Regions from separate parts of the Paenibacillus ilasis genome, predicted to be linked through region 1. Evidence: predicted binding sites of a transcription regulator. Region 1 holds the regulator's gene; each other region holds the start of a gene.

Region 1 (4,208 bases):
CATCTGCCGATACAGAAACCATCCGCCAAAGAGAACCGATGCTGAGATCACGACAGTCAGCATGATAGGTACAATGCGTAGTTTCATGAAGTTCCTCCTTCATTTCCTGTATAAAATTTTGTCTATCATTTGGTAACACAAAAATACATATAACAACGATATATTGCGATGCATGTAATTTATATGCTCGTTTTGTACAAGTACGAGTATATCACATCTTATATACTTTTTCATGCATGTCTGTGAAAATATTTAGAACAGTTTTTCCATATTTTTTCTGAATGCGCTTACAATTATGAAGGAAAAAGAGAAGCCCCCTCTTAAATAGTAAGGGACGCCTCTCTTTACTTCGTTTATTATTGATTTGGAAGAATAATGTCATTACCGATCGTGTTACCGTCTTGAAAACGATAAAACCGATAGCCGCGCTGACCGTTGTGTTCATACTGCAGCTGCCAGGCATACTCGCCTTCATACATTCCAGGCAGCAATCGCTTAATTTCCACACCAGGCAATTCGTTATAAATCTGATCCCGAATCTGGGCTTCCGACATCCCTGTATTCAATAAAACGGACTGGACAGCATCGGCACCTTCAACAGGTATGTTGTCATCTGTAAATTTTACCCATACCATACGATCTTGATTGTCCTGATCCTTGCCGCTTACCACCCAATAGTTATTATCCTCGCCCCACACCGATTTATAGGTCTTTCCGGACGAAACCAATTGGCCATGCTGCTTGGCGGCAGCAATCGCCATTCTTTCTTCATTCCAAGTGTCTTTCATAACATATGAATAATAGAGCTGTAAACCAAGCAGTAACAGCAGCACGCCGGATACACTAAGCAAGATCCACTTCGTTTTTTTCTTCAAATCCGTCTTCCTCGCTCCCCTTGATTATTCCCTAGAGGGTTGTAAGACGCTCAAAGGCACGCTGCGCTTCCCGCCGGATACGTTCCTCATCGAGAGTAAGGCTCGCGCCATTCTTCACGACCTGCTTACCGTCAACCCATACATGCTCAACATCCTTCGCACTGGCGGAGTAGATAGCATGAGAAATATAATCCGTCTTCGGAAGGAAGTGCGCCTGATCCGTGTTCAGTGCGATCATATCTGCCTTCATTCCTACCGCAAGCGTACCGATATCCGCAAGGAAAGCTGACTTGGCACCATACTCTGTACCCATCCGAAGCGCTTCGGATGCAGGAATCGCGGTTGGATCCCCGCTTACTCCTTTATGGATCAGTGCCGCCAGGCGCATCTCTTCAAACATATCCAGATTATTATTGCTCGCAGGTCCATCGGTACCCAAAGACACGGTGACCCCGGCTTTCAGTAGTGCAGGCACGCGAGCGATGCCGCTGGCAAGCTTCAGATTGCTGCCTGGATTATGCGACACCATCACTTGATGCTTAGCCAGGATTTCGATTTCTTCATCGGTCAGATGGACGGCATGCGCAAGCAGCGTTGGACGGGAAAACATGCCAAGCTTCTCCAAATGGGCAACAGGGCGGAGTCCGTAATCATTTACATTCTGAGCGACTTCCGTTTCCGTTTCGGACATATGCGTATGCAAAGGCAGATTCAGATCATGGGATGCCTGAACGAATTTCTCGATGAAATCCGGCGGGCATGTGTAAGGTGCATGCGGCGAGATCATCGCCGTAATTCTTCCATCCGCCTTGCCATGCCAGTCTTTCGCGAATGCAACCGCCTCATCCAGCTTCTGCTGCTGCACCTCAGGCGGACATAATCCGATGACACCGCGTGTCAGTACGCCGCGCATTCCTGAGTCCTGCACAACCTTTGCAACCTGATCCATATGATCATACATATCCACAAACGTCGTGGTTCCGCCTTTGATCATCTCAAGCACGGAGAGTGAGGTTCCCCAGTACACATCGTCGGCCGTGAATTTGGCTTCCATCGGCCACATTTTTTCCTGAAGCCATACCTGCAGTGCCAGATCGTCGCCATAACCGCGGAGAAGCGACATCGCCGCATGTCCGTGCGTGTTCACCAATCCAGGCAGGAAAAACAGATGGGTTCCGTCGATAATTTCTGTTCCCTCTTGGACGGTTGGCTCTTCTTCACCCAGGTAGGTTATCCGGTCATTCTCTACAACCATATATCCGCGTAGCACGGACCTTCCTTTCTCTAGTACCGCAAACGTTCCGTTTTTAACCATCCACTTCGTTGTCGTCATGTGCTGTATCCTCCTTACCGTTATCCAAATAATAGGCCAAACTTTGCAAATCCGTAGTAAAATCAGCCGTATGAATCCGGATATGGGATGGAGCTTTCAGGATGGTCGGCGCAAAATTCAGAATAGCCTCGATGCCTGCGGCGATAAGCTGATTCGCTACATTTTGCGCTTCAAAATCCGGAACGGTAATAATCCCGATACGAATGCCGTACTCATGAACCGTCTTCTCCAGTTCCTCCATCGGCTGTACAACCAAATTGTTTATTTTCATACCAACTTTGGGAGAATACGAATCGAAAACCGCCACAATCTTCATATTGTCCTTCAGAAATGCATTGTAATTTGATAATGCATGTCCAAGATTACCGGCCCCAATCAATGCGACATTGATCTTCTGGTCCAGCTTTAGAATCTGGCGAATTTTCTCGATCAGATAAGATACGTCATATCCGATCCCTTTCCGTCCAAAATCACCGAAATACGCTAGGTCCTTACGAATTTGAGCAGGATTGAGGTCCAGTTTTTGTCCCAGTTCCTGGGAGGAAACCGTGGAGACCTCCCTTTTCTGAAGCTCATTCAAATAGCGCAAGTATACAGGTAATCTGCGGACCACGGCTTCCGAAATTTTTTCCGATTTCATGCATGCTCCCCCTAATAATAGGTTAATAACTACATTTCAATGTGATCGTTCATGGTTTCACTTTATTCAGCTTGGTTCTCTACGCCTGCCTCTTCCTGCAGCCATTCCGAAATTCGGGGAACAATCCCCTCGGTCGGCATGTGCTCCATCTTTGGTCCCGGCAAGGAATATAGGAAATATTTTCCGTAATAGGATTCAATGACCCGGGTATCGTACACGATGACAATCCCCTTGTCTTGCGCTGTCCGTACCAGTCGGCCAAATCCCTGTTTGAAGCGAATGACGGCTTGCGGAACCGAAAGCTTCATGAAGGGGTTCTTCTTCTGCTGCTGCAGCAATTCGCTCTTGGCTTCAACCAAAGGGTGATTCGGCGGCTGGAACGGCAGCCGGACGATCGCAAGGCAAGTGAGCGCCTCACCGGGTATGTCAACCCCTTCCCAGAAGGAGCTGGTACCCAGCAGAACCGAGGCGCTGCTATCCTGGAATCTCCGGATTAACTTGGTACGGCTGGTTCCATCCATCCCTTGTCCCAGTACGGTAATATCGCTGGATGCCAGCGCCTCCTTCAAGGGCTCATGCACCTGACGCAGCATCCGGTACGAGGTGAACAGGACAAGCATACGTCCATGCGTAGCGATTGCCGTATCGGCCAATGATTGCACTAGTGTATTCACAAAGAGTGCATCCCCGACCGAGCCCTTCACGCTCGGAAAATCGCGCGGCACGACAAGGAGAGCCTGCTCCCTGTAATTAAACGGGGACGGCAGCAGAACCGTGTTCAGGTTGCCGCTATCTGCCGCTTCCTGTAGACCCAAATTCTCGATCATGAACTGGAACGATTTGTCCACCGACAAGGTCGCCGACGTCAGGATCACGCTTTGTTTCTTGTCAAAAAACAATTCCTTCAAGTGGGTGCTTACATCGACAGGCACCGCATAAAGTTGCAGCGATTTCCCGCGGAAATTGCCGTTAGCCTCCATCCAGTATACCGTGCCTTCATCATTCAGGGCCATGAAGGACCTCAGGTCCTCGCGGTGTGCGGCCAGGTCCTTAAACAGACCCGATAGGTCTGTTAACAGACTGTCGGCACTGTAATCGTCGAGATCTTCCTTCATTTCGGCGATCAGCTTGTCACCCTTGCGTACGACATCGCCCAGTATCACATGAATTTGATGTTCCAGCTCGGCAAGCGAATCCCAATCCTTCGGCTTCTTAAGAGGCGATAAGCGAAGCGAGAATTGACCGGCGTCTCCTGGAGATGCATCTCCGCGTTCCGGAAGCAGTCCGAACAATTGATCGCTGAGTCGATCCCAATTCTCTTTTACGGTGATCAGATCCGGATAAATCCGATCTATGATGG
Region 2 (4,208 bases), 260 kb from region 1:
TGGACGGAACCTACAATCTCGATGATTCCGACCTTCATCGGTTTCATTGCTTTTCCAGAATACAGGAACGTCTTAATGAACGGAAATACGAATGGCAGACACATCCACGGATTCCCGAAGATGATCGGCAGAACCAACATGACGGCATGATATATTCTTGCGTATATCGTCCAGCGCCTGTTTTTCCGCTCACGGAATACCGATTTGACAAAGAACACGGTGCCCGTGAAATATAGGAAATTATACGCAATGACGGCGGCAAGCATCGGATCGAAACCACCGCCCCCCAGCATATAAGCAGCGGCACCTCCGGTACAGAACAGCAGAATCGCGCAAATATCATTTAACAGCGCACGCTCCGCTTTCTGAAGGACATGCCAAACGTTCACCATGATCAGGATGAGCAGCACAGGTGCAAACCAGAGCATCGACGGCTTGAAGACAAGCACCGGAATCAGAAAAACCACGGCGATAAGGGTATAAATGATCCCCCAGGATATCCAAGTTTTACGTTGGGACGTCTTCTTTAAGGATTGCAGAAACGGATAGGATGCCATGTATAAACCTAACCACGCCAAAAATAGCGGAAGGTGCAGCAGAGCCGGCTTGGCTGCCGCCATTCCTATGATATAGGGTACACTGACCATAGCCCAGCCACCATGCTCCCGCGGGATGACAATCCTCGTCTTTTTCATGCGTTTCTCCCTCTCCAATCCATCAACTCATAGCCATCGTGATTCATATCTTCAGCCATTCGAACAACGGCCAGGCGGATGATAAGTAATATCGCTGAAGGTACCCACATACTGAACGATGTCACCCGATTCGTCCTTTACCGCGTTAATCGTCAGCAGCTCCAAGTACTCTTCTCCGTCTTTCCGGCGGTTCCAAATCTCCCCCTGCCAGCTCCCGTGTTCCCTGATTTCAGACCACATCGCCTGATAAAACGCCGGTGATTGTCTTCCGGACTTCAATACGCTCGGATTTTTGCCGAGTACTTCCTCCTCCGAATATCCGGTTAACTTCGTGAATGCCGGATTGACGGCATTGATCCTACCGTTCGGATCCGTAACCAGAATCCCCTGGCCGGTGGAGTTAAACACCTCCGATTGTACGGTGAGTTTGTCCTGGTAGTACATCCATACCACAATAACGAAACTGGCGAGCGCAACCTGCGATAAGGCCATAAATCCAATGGAGTACTGCCCCGTAGCCGAATGGATGAAGGAAAGCATCAGCGGCGGGAAGAATCCGCCAAGGCCGCCCATCATGGACACAATACCGTTTACAATGCCGGCCTGCTTGTTGAAGTAAAGGGGCACGAGTTTGAAAATAACCCCGTTTCCGAGACCGGCACCAACGGCAATGGTTAAGCATCCGGCCGTATATAAGCCAATGGATGGAGAGAATGCCAACAGGATGGCCGCAGCCGTGAGCCCTATGAATACGCCCATTAATAAGAACAGCGGTTTAAATTTATCCGCAAGCCAGCCGCCTACGGGACGTAATAAAGTGGCTACCAAAATGAACCCTGCCGTCCGCATCCCGGCGTCCACCTTCGCAAGCTCAAAATGGGTCACCAGGAAGTTTGGCAAGTACACTGTAAAGGCCACGAACGAACCGAATGTAATAAAATAAAAAAGCGAGAAAAACCACAATTTTTCATTTTTATACACGCCCTTGATCTGTTCCATTACCGGTGTTTTTACCTTTATTTCTTTGCGATCGCCTAAAAATGCATTTAGCACGGCAAATATGAGCAGCAGAACCAAATACAGCTGGACGGTTTTGGACCATCCGATCTGAGTCGCGATGACCGGTGCAGCAAATGTGGTAATGGCGGTACCGATATTGCCCATCCCGTAAATCCCATTCACGAGTCCCAGCTTCTCTTTCGCATAATATTTAGGCAATGAGGTCACGCCAACCGAGAACACGGCCCCCCCGATCCCCAGGAACAAACCTCCGATCACCAGATGCGTAAAGGAGGAAGCCGAGCTGATAAAATAGACCGGAAACAGCAGCAGGATGAAGCTGGCGATAAAAACAATTCGTGCTCCCACCACATTGGCGTAATAGCCAAGCGGAATCCGGAGAACGGAACCCAGCACCACCGGAATAGCCGTCAGAATCGCGAGCCGGTCGGCCGAAATGGAGATGTCCTCTCGAATAAACGGCAGGAGCGCGGAGATGATGACCCATACCATAAAGCCAAGCACCAGATTCATTGTTTGCAGCGGAAGCTGCAGCTTTTTGATCATTTCCATCACCTTTTCTAAAGCATAATGAATGGCATATTGATCCCCAGCTCCTATTGTACGTGCACCTATTCACAATGCTAATAGGGAAGTTCCCTGAATCTCTCCGGGGAACTTCCCTATTCCTTAAAGCAACGACCCTTAATTGCGCCCACTTGTATATGCAAGGACTAAAAATCCAGCAATTTTTTCTTTAATGCATATTCCACTAACTCCGGACGGCTTTTCAAATTCAGTTTTTCCATGATTTTGGCCTTGTGCGCTTCCACCGTCTTGACCGATACGAATAGTTTTTCTGCGATTTCCTTATTGCCATAACCCTTGGCGATCAGAGGCAGGATCTCAATCTCCCTTTTGGACAGACTGTTAAACGGATCCTGCTCCGCGCTCTCACTATCTTTCTTAATAAACTCCCGAACCAGGGATGTAGCCATCTGGGGATGGATATAGGTCCCTCCCTTATGCACCATGCGGATGGCGGAGATTAATTCATCATCCGGCGCATTTTTGAGTACGTAACCTGAAGCCCCGTTTTTTAAAACATGAAACAGATAATCGTCATCATCATACATGGTTAGAATCAGAATTTTCGTTTCCGGAAATTCACTGCTGATCTTGCCGGTCGCAATCAGCCCGCTTTCGCCGGGAGGCATGCTTAAATCCATCAACAGCACATTCGGCCGGTGCTTCGCCACCATGGTGTAAGCTTCCATGCCGTCTGCCGCCGTCGCGACAACCTCCATATCTTCCTGGTAATTCAGAATCATGGAAAATCCGCTGCGGACCACGGCATGATCATCCGCAATCACAATTTTCATGTACCCATCACCTCCAGCTTGCCGTCACCATTCGTAAGCGGAATGTTAAGCTGAATCGTCGTACCCTCACCGGGAGCGGAAAGCAAAATAAACTGACCACCGACCAGCTCTGCGCGTTCGCGCATCCCGTACAGTCCCAGTCCGGTTCCCTTAGCTTCATCAATGACCCTGTTAAACCCGACTCCACGGTCCCGGACGGTTAACTGAAGGTAGCCATTCACTTCACATAAGCGTACATGCACCTCATCCGTTCCTGAATATTTCATGGCATTCAGCACCGCTTCCTGGCATACCCGGTACACAACCGTTTCAATCTCGCTGCCGTAGCGTGCTGCCGCTAACTCCGCAGAAAAATCAACCAGCACTCCGTAGTTCTTTCCAATCCATTTAAAATGGGAGCGGAAGGCAGCCTCAAGCCCCAAATCATCTAATGAAGCCGGCCTGAGTTCAACGGATAAATGCCGGATATCATCCAGAAGCCTGGTTAAAGATACCTCGGTCTGGTGCAGTTTCTTGAGCACATCCTCGCCCACGTTCATATATTTAACAACACGCAGGTCGACCAGTGAGCTGAGCAGCTCTTGAGCCACGCTATCATGCAGTTCGCGGGATATCCGCTTGCGCTCGTCCTCCTGTGCCTTGATAACGTATTTCAGCATATTCGTCCGCTGCAGCATTTCCTGTGTCTTCTGCTGCTTCGTCAGATCGAGGAGCATCATGACCCGGATGCCGCGAGCTTCATCGATGATATGGTAACTGGCCGCATAGGGAACGATTCCTTCGCCGCGTGTCTTCAGATAGACTTGGAACGATGAAAACTCTCCATCCGGATAATCCAGATAGCAAGTGGAGCAGGTTATGAGATCCTGTTCATCGGTGTAGCCTTTGCAGGTTTGGCAGAAGGAACCATCCGCACCGGACTGCATCCTCTCGATCACTTCAATGTCAAGGATGTTCTCCGCTGCCGGATTCATTGCCACCACGCTGCCCTTTTCGTCAATAAAAAAAATGGCCTCCATGCTATTCTGATACATATTTCTAAGCAGTTCGCTTAAATGCTCATCCGTCATTTGAATCAAGGCTGTGATACCTCCTTGGCATAAAAAGCCCCAAATTCCGTGCCTATTCCTTC
Region 3 (4,208 bases), 770 kb from region 1:
CAGCCGTGAAGCCATCGCGGATTCGATTGAGATTGTAACGGGGGCCGAACGTTTCGATGGTCTTGTGGCGATCGGCGGTTGCGACAAGAATACGCCCGCCTGCCTGATGGCGATCGGACGGATGAATCTTCCTGCGGTTTACGTTTACGGCGGCACGATACAACCCGGGAAGCTCGAAGGTAAGAACGTGGATATCGTCACGGCTTTCGAAGCGGTCGGGCAATATCATGACGGAAAAATGACGGACGATCAGCTCCATAAGGTGGAATGCAGCGTCTGCCCGGGACCGGGCTCTTGCGGGGGCATGTATACAGCCAATACGATGGCCGCGGCGGCAGAAGCCATGGGGATGAGCCTGCCCGGTTCCTCCTCCACGCCGGCTATTTCACCTGACAAAGCAGCGGAATGCGCTGCGGCTGGAAGGCAGGTCATATCGCTGTTGGAGCAAGAAATCTATCCCAGAGACATTATGACGAAAAAGGCATTTGAGAATGCGATAACGGTCGTCATGGCTTTGGGCGGTTCAACCAACGCGTTCCTGCACTTGCTTGCCATTGCTCATTCGGTAGGCGTTGATTTGACGTTAGACGATTTCGAGCGAATCCGTTTGCGCGTTCCCCACCTTGCAGATCTGAAGCCGAGCGGTCGACATGCCATGCAGGACTTAAACGAAGTCGGCGGCATACCGGGCGTCATGAAATTATTGCTGGCCGAAGGACTTCTGCATGGCGATTGTCTGACGGTCACAGGCAAATCATTGGCAGAGAATCTGGCGGAAGCAGCGCCGTTACAGGGAAGCCAGGAAATTATACGCCCCATCGATAAGCCGCTGAAGCCGAATGGGCCATTGGTTGTATTAAGAGGCAACCTCGCACCTGAAGGTGCGGTTGCCAAAATGTCGGGCATGAAGAAGCTCCGATTTGTCGGACCGGCCAAGGTGTATGACAGCGAGGAAGAGGCAACCGAAGCGATCCTGAGAGATGAAATACGCAAGGGCGACGTGTTAGTCATTCGTTATTGCGGTCCAAAGGGCGGACCGGGGATGCCGGAGATGCTGTCGGTCACGGCCCTCATTGTAGGAAAGGGTCTCGGCGGGGAGGTTGCGCTGATAACGGACGGCAGGTTCTCTGGCGGTTCGCATGGGTTCGTAGTCGGTCACGTATCGCCTGAAGCACAGGTAGGTGGGCCGATCGCACTGTTGAGGAATGGAGACATGATCACCATCGACAGTGAAACGCAAGAAATGACATTCGACGTATCGGATTCCGAATTGGCTGCAAGGGCACAAGCATGGCACCAGCCTCCACTCAAAGTATCCACGGGCGTATTATACAAGTATGCAAAATTAGTGTCCTCAGCATCTAGAGGTGCGGTTACTGACTCTGCAGAATAAGGGAATGCACAGTCTGATATATGGCTGTAGCTTAACAAGCTCTTGCGATTTCGCAAGAGCTTGTGTCATTGGGCCCTCCCCGACGATTTCTTATCGGATTCCCGTAGTCCTTCCGATACTATCGTTCACATAGTGTTACATTTCAGTATGACTGCAATCACATATGCGGGGATGGGAGTTTCTTATACTTGAGTTGTAAGAGTGAAAAAGTTCACAAACACGTATTTAGTCTAGGGAGGTTTGAATATGAGTTCATTCACGCTTCAGAGCCAAGTATCCGATATTGTAACATCCATCCCGCAAACCGCGGATTTATTTCGATCCCTCCGCATCGATTTCTGTTGCGGTGGCCAGGTGCCTTTGGAAGAGGCGGCCAAGCAGCGTTCGTTGGATCCAGCCGCCGTCCTGGAGGAAGTTTGGTCCGTGGAGAGCAAGTTTGCCAATTACCAGGAAAGCCGTCCTGCTTCACTGAAGGAATCCGAATTGATTGATCACATCCAACAAAAACATCATGCCTTCCTGCGTGATGAATTACCGGCATTAACGCCATATGTCACGAAATTGGCCCGTGTGCATGGAGAGCATCACCCCGAGCTTCTTCGAGTGCAGGAGCTCTTCTCGGAATTGAAAAAGGAGCTGTTGGAGCATACGAAGGACGAGGACGAGCTTGTATTCCCGCTCATTTTGAAGTTTGTAGCAGATCCCAGCCACCAAGCGGCAGCAGAGCTTAAGCCGCATGTATCCGAACTGGAAGATGAACATGCTCATGCCGGCAGCTTGCTGCAGGAGCTGAGAGACGTAACATCCGATTTCGAGCTTCCGGCTGATGCCTGTGGTACGTATCGGCTGGTCTTTCAACGGTTAGCCATGCTGGAAAAGGACACCTTCGAGCATATCCATCTGGAAAACAACATATTGTTTGAGCGGTTGCGCCAAGCGGTATAGCTTTGATTAATACCCCTTCTTCACTAGGTGAGGAAGGGGTATTTCATTGCCATGCTCTGAGAGGAAGAAGAGGTCAAAGAAAATTCACTTAACAATTACCTGTATTTAGTCGATAATTATATAGATCAGTTGGAATTATTCGACACAGGAGGGTTCATATGGATTATTCGAAATTAGGAAAGCAATTCATAGGCGGGCAATGGCGAGACGGCAAGAGCGGTAAAACGCTGCCGGACATTAATCCATATAATGATGAGGTCATTACCGCATTTCAAATCGCGAGCGTTACAGACATCGATGATGCATATCAAGCTGCCTATCAAGCTAAGCTGGAATGGGACAAGGTTAATCCTTACCATAAACGCGATATCCTTGAAAATGCTGTTAAATATATTGAATCGCATGAGGAAGACATTTCGTCCATTATTGTTCAGGAGCTGGGCGGAACGCGTCTGAAGGCGGCATTCGAGATCGGCCTTGTGAAAAATATGATTAAGGAAGCGGCTACGTTCCCCCTTAGAATGGAGGGAAAGATTTTACCTTCCACAGAGGATGGCAAGGAGAACCGCCTGTATCGGATTCCGGCTGGCGTGGTTGGGGTTATCAGTCCGTTTAACTTCCCTTTCTTCTTGTCCATGAAGTCCGTCGCCCCTGCACTGGGTGCCGGCAACGGCGTCGTGCTGAAGCCGCATGAGGATTCGCCGATTACGGGCGGAACCCTGATCGGCAAGATTTTCGAAGAAGCGGGTATACCGAAGGGCCTGTTGAATGTTGTGGTAACAGATATCAAGGAGATTGGCGATGCATTCGTCGAGCATCCGATTCCGAGAATCATTTCGTTCACGGGTTCGACCAAGGTCGGAAGCCATATTGGCCAGCTGGCCGTCAAGCACTTTAAAAAGCCGCTGCTGGAGCTCGGCGGGAACAGCGCGTTCATTATCCTGGAAGATGCTGATATCGATTACGCGGTACAAGCGGCAACGTTCAGCAGATTCACGCATCAAGGCCAGATCTGTATGTCGGCCAATCGGATTCTTGTACAGAAATCGATCTATCAGGAGTTTTTAGATAAATACAAAGCGAAGGTTTCTACCTTGACAACAGGTGATCCGAGCAATCCGCAGACCATTATCGGCCCCGTCATCAACCATCGGCAGGCAGAAACACTGGAGAAGCTGATTGAGAAGGGCATCGAGCAAGGCGCAGTTCCACTGGTGCGAGGGAATATCACCGGCAGAATGGTGGAGCCTACCGTCCTCGTCAATGTCAAGCCGGATATGGAGGTAGCACAAGAGGAGTTGTTCGGCCCGGTTGTGTGTATCATCCCGTTCGAAACGGAAGAGGAAGGAATCGCAATCGCCAACGATACACGTTTTGGGCTTAGCGGGGCTATTCACACCTCCAATCTTGAACGTGGGGTTGAAATGGCGAAGAAGGTCCATACAGGCATGATCCATGTCAATGATGTCACGATTAACGACGAGCCGATTGTAGCATTTGGCGGAGAGAAGCAGTCGGGGTTGGGTCGTCTGAATGGGCAATGGAGCCTGGATGAATTTACGACCATGAAGTGGATATCGGTTCATTACGGACAAAGGAAATTCCCGTATTAAGGGTTGGGGGAGATAGGCATGAATAATGTGACTGAAGAGCAAACACAGCATGAGCTGATCCGTGCTTTTGTAAAGGTAGCTCCATTGCTGAAAAGTCTTACGAATGATGACATCACGATCGGCATTTATGATAGGGAGAAGCTGATCATTAATATTCCGGGCAAAACCTTCTCACTGAATGTTAGCCCGGGAGACCCGCTGGTTGAGGGCGATATTGTCACCAATGCGATTCGAAATAATACACCTTTATCGGCTGT
Region 4 (4,208 bases), on a different contig from region 1:
TGAGAATCCCACCACCCCGCCCAGCTTCGCATAATGATGGAAGCCGGGCTGGAAGATCACCTTGATTGGAATCCGGCAGGTTTTAACGGCTGAGGTGATGTGCAGACTGATAGCATACATTGCTGATGCACAGGGCTTCTCTTCCTCTATGGATATAGTACAGGCACCCCGGGCAGATACGCTGCCCGGGGTGTTTGGCGTGTTATAGAGCGGATCGATTTTGTATTTTTACCGGTTCATTATAAGAAAAACGTCTATCGACGCACTTTCACAGATGACAGACCGCGATTAGATGAAGTTTTTATTGCGATATCAGGAAGTTACAAGCTTCGAAGTTTATACGTTCTGATATCTAAAAGAAAAACGTCTATCGACGCACTTTCACAGATGACAGACCGCGATTAGATGAAGTTTTTATTGCGATATCAGGAAGTTACGAGCTTCGAAGTTTATACGTTCTGATATCTAAAAAAAGGGGAGCGTGCATTCATCATGAGTTCAATTAAAAGACAGAAACGATACGAGGTCAGCCGGCAGCTGGGGAAGGTTGCGTTAGGACAAGAGCCAGCCGATCTGGTTATCAAAAACGGCACGCTGGTCAATGTGTTTACGGGTGAGCTTCAGGAACGGGTAGACGTGGCGATGGCGTACGGGCGCATCGCTTATATCGGCAACGCCGATCATACGATCGGGAAAGGGACGCAGGTGATCGAAGCGAATGGCCGGTTTATCTCGCCTGGTCTGCTCGACGGTCATATGCATGTGGAGAGCACGATGCTCACCGTGACCGAGTTTGCCAAGGCGGCTATCGTTAACGGAACGACCGGGATTTATATGGATCCCCATGAGATTGCCAACGTATTCGGCATGGAAGGCGTGCGCTGGATGCACGAGGAAGGGCAGCAGCTGCCGATGAAGGTGTTCACCACCATTCCTTCCTGCGTACCGGCGACGTTTGATCTGGAGGATGCCGGTGCGCAGCTGGGCGTAGCCGACATCGAGGAAGGGCTGACCTGGCCTGGCGTCGCCGGGCTTGGCGAAGTGATGAACTTCCCGGGCGTCGTGTACGGCGATCCGACCATGAGCGGGGAGATTGAAGCTACGCTGCGTGCAGGCAAGACCGTAACAGGGCATTTTCCGGCCGAGGATGACCGGATGCTGCAGGCATATATGGCAACCGGCGTAAGCTCCGACCATGAGACGGTAACGAGAGAACAGGCCCTGGAGAAGGTCCGTCTCGGCATGCACCTGATGATCCGCGAGGGTTCGGCTTGGCAGGATGTAAAGGAAGTTGTTAAGGTCATAACGGAAGATAAGGTGCGAACAGACAATATTTCTCTGGTTACGGATGATGTGTATCCGCAGACGCTGCTGAGGCTCGGTCACATGAACCATGTGGTCCGCCGCGCTATAGAAGAAGGCGTGGACCCGGTTACGGCGATCCAGCTGGGAACGATCAACGTGGCTCGTTATTTCGGCATGGACATGGAGCTGGGCAGCATTTCACCTGGCAAAACGGCGGATATTTTGCTGATTGATGATCTGTTGAGCATGGTACCTTCAGTCGTGATCACGGATGGCGAAGTGGTTGCAGAGAACGGCCGGCTCGTGAAGGCGTTCCCGGTATATCAATACCCGGAAAAAGCCTTTCAATCGGTTCGGCTGCAGCGTTCGCTTACCGCTGATGACTTTCTGCAGCGCAGCAAGTTCGATGCGACGCGTACGGAAGTGAATGTGGTGCGCGTCATCGAGAACAGTGCCCGTACCGCCAAAATGACCGCGGTGCTCTCTGTGGAGCAAGGCGTCATCCAGCCGGACCTGAATCAAGATGTGGTTCAGCTGGCATGCATCGAGCGCCACAGCGCAACCGGGCAAATCTCGCTCGGTTTTGCGAACGGCTTCGGACTCAAGACCGGCGCGGTTGCTTCCACGGTTGCGCACGACAGCCACAATCTGCTCGTGATGGGCACGAATGCCGAGGATATGGCACTCGCGGCGAATGAGCTGGCGGCGTGCGGAGGCGGCATGATCGTGGTACGGGACGGCAAGGTGCTGGCGAAGGTGGCGATGCCGATTGCCGGTTTGCTGGCGGACCGTCCGGTTGAGATCGTAGCGGAGGAAGTCGCTGCCTTGGAGGAAGCTTGGAAGGAGCTTGGATGCTACATCCATGCACCGTTCATGACCTTCTCGCTCATTGCGCTGCCGGTGATTCCGGAAATCCGCATTACCAACCGTGGGATCGCGGACGTAACGGAATTCAAGCTCATCGAGACCGAGATTGGCCCGGTTCAATAAGGTTGCAGACATACCGAAGCAGGTTGGCCTGATGGCGAACCTGCTTTTTTGTATCGTAAATACAACGTTTTGACCGCCGGCAGAGGCAGCGAGCCGTTTCCATTTTTTCGATGCTCAGTTATACCGTTGTTCACTTAGTGATTTTCGTCACAAATTTATAACTTTTTGCCCCGGTTTCAGTCCTGATATTGTGATGTTTATCACAATCCTTTGCATCGCGGTCTGCGACAATACAAAAAGAATCAAATTTGAAGTGATCACGTGAGCTAAAGGAAGGGGTATCTGATATGGATCCGGTTATGCTGGCGCGAATTCAATTCGCATCGACAACCATTTTTCACTTTATTTTCGTACCGTTGTCCATCGGATTGGCGTTTCTGATTGCCATCATGGAGACGATGTATGTTGTCAAAGGCCAGGAAGTCTACAAGAAAATGGCCAAGTTCTGGGGAAAGCTGTTCCTGATTAACTTTGCGGTCGGGGTTGTGACGGGGATTCTGCAGGAATTCCAGTTCGGCATGAACTGGTCGGATTACTCGCGCTTTGTCGGGGATGTGTTTGGCGCACCGCTTGCGATCGAAGCTCTGCTGGCATTTTTCCTTGAGTCGACGTTTATTGGGCTGTGGATATTCGGGTGGGACCGGTTATCGAAGAAGGTCCATCTGCTCAGCATCTGGCTGGTGTCCTTCGGCACCCTGATGTCCGCCTTCTGGATTCTGGCAGCGAATTCGTTCATGCAGCGTCCCGTCGGGTTCGAGATGAACAATGGGCGGGCGGAGATGAACGATTTCTTCGCACTGATTACGAACGGTCAGCTGCTGGTGGAGTTCCCGCACACGATCTTCGGAGCTTTGGCAACAGGGGCGTTCCTCGTAGCAGGTGTGAGTGCCTACAAGCTGATGAAGAAGCAGGATTTGGATTTCTTTAAAAAATCATTTCACATCGCCATCGTGATTGGCCTCATCACCTCCATTCTGGTTGCGGTATTCGGTCACCAGCAGGCGCAGTATCTGGTGGATACGCAGCCGATGAAGATGGCCGCTGCGGAGAGCCTGTGGGAAACGAGTGACGATCCTGCGCCTTGGACGGTCATTGCAGCCATCGATCCGGATAAGCAGGAGAACACGATGGAGTTCAAAATCCCGTATTTGCTCAGCTTTTTGTCCTACAGCAAATTTTCCGGCGAAGTCATCGGAATGAAAGAGCTGCAAGCGCAATATGAGCAGGAATATGGCCCTGGAGACTATATCCCGCCGGTCCGTACCACGTTCTGGAGCTTCCGGATTATGGTGGCCGCAGGCAGCATCATGATTCTGCTGGGATTGTACGGAGCATGGCTGATGCTGCGCAAAAAGGTCGAGAAGGCTGGCAAATGGTTCCTCAGACTGATGCTGTTCGGTATTTCGCTGCCGTTCATCGCCAACACGTCGGGGTGGATTATGACGGAGATCGGACGACAGCCGTGGACGGTATTCGGGCTGATCACTACGGAGAACAGTGTTTCACCGAACGTGAGCGCAGGCTCGATTCTGTTCTCGCTCATCATGTTTACCGCCATTTATGCGGTGCTGGCAGCCGTCATGGCGTATCTGTTCATCAAAGTCATTAAGAAAGGACCGTATGCGGCGGAGGAAGACGACCACCACGCAAGCGATCCGTTTAATAAGGAGGGCTACAATGCTGTCTCTTAACGAACTGTGGTTTGTGCTTGTTGCCGTATTGTTTATCGGGTTCTTCTTCTTGGAGGGCTTCGACTTTGGGGTCGGGATGTCCACGCAGCTGCTGGCCAAAAATGATACCCAGCGCCGGGTGCTGATCAACTCGATCGGCCCGTTCTGGGATGCCAACGAGGTCTGGCTGTTGACGGCGGGCGGCGCCATGTTCGCCGCCTTCCCGAACTGGTATGCCACGCT

Evidence for each region. The regulator Rex, encoded in region 1, represses fermentation and respiration genes when NADH is low (regulators of the CRP and FNR family bind a similar motif). The targets are predictions, from matches to a motif close to TTGTGAAATATTTCACAA.
Region 2: ACETK5_RS17945 (nitrate/nitrite transporter) is a predicted target of Rex. The motif match lies at 2,319-2,336, and genes of this name have one in related genera.
Region 3: ric (iron-sulfur cluster repair di-iron protein) is a predicted target of Rex. The motif match lies at 1,593-1,610, and genes of this name have one in related genera.
Region 4: ACETK5_RS29270 (cytochrome ubiquinol oxidase subunit I) is a predicted target of Rex. The motif match lies at 2,484-2,501, and genes of this name have one in related genera.

What each region holds. Positions count from the first base shown of each region.
Region 1 covers NZ_JBHDJG010000001.1:3,705,382-3,709,589, forward strand. The annotation lists gene ACETK5_RS16630 (hypothetical protein) at 1-87, opposite strand, end outside; gene ACETK5_RS16635 (cell wall elongation regulator TseB-like domain-containing protein) at 357-875, opposite strand; gene ACETK5_RS16640 (amidohydrolase) at 907-2,208, opposite strand; gene ACETK5_RS16645 (redox-sensing transcriptional repressor Rex) at 2,183-2,848, opposite strand; gene dinG (ATP-dependent DNA helicase DinG) at 2,911-4,208, opposite strand, start outside.
Region 2 covers NZ_JBHDJG010000001.1:3,965,531-3,969,738, forward strand. The annotation lists gene ACETK5_RS17940 (YwiC-like family protein) at 1-695, opposite strand, end outside; gene ACETK5_RS17945 (nitrate/nitrite transporter) at 747-2,261, opposite strand; gene ACETK5_RS17950 (response regulator transcription factor) at 2,429-3,076, opposite strand; gene ACETK5_RS17955 (sensor histidine kinase) at 3,073-4,155, opposite strand; gene ACETK5_RS17960 (GAF domain-containing protein) at 4,152-4,208, opposite strand, start outside.
Region 3 covers NZ_JBHDJG010000001.1:2,932,871-2,937,078, reverse strand. The annotation lists gene ilvD (dihydroxy-acid dehydratase) at 1-1,393, shown strand, start outside; gene ric (iron-sulfur cluster repair di-iron protein) at 1,640-2,338, shown strand; gene yfmT (benzaldehyde dehydrogenase) at 2,497-3,951, shown strand; gene ACETK5_RS13355 (methyl-accepting chemotaxis protein) at 3,970-4,208, shown strand, end outside.
Region 4 covers NZ_JBHDJG010000004.1:398,767-402,974, forward strand. The annotation lists gene ACETK5_RS29260 (hypothetical protein) at 1-120, opposite strand, end outside; purine riboswitch at 1-11, shown strand, start outside; gene ade (adenine deaminase) at 493-2,295, shown strand; gene ACETK5_RS29270 (cytochrome ubiquinol oxidase subunit I) at 2,583-3,986, shown strand; gene cydB (cytochrome d ubiquinol oxidase subunit II) at 3,973-4,208, shown strand, end outside.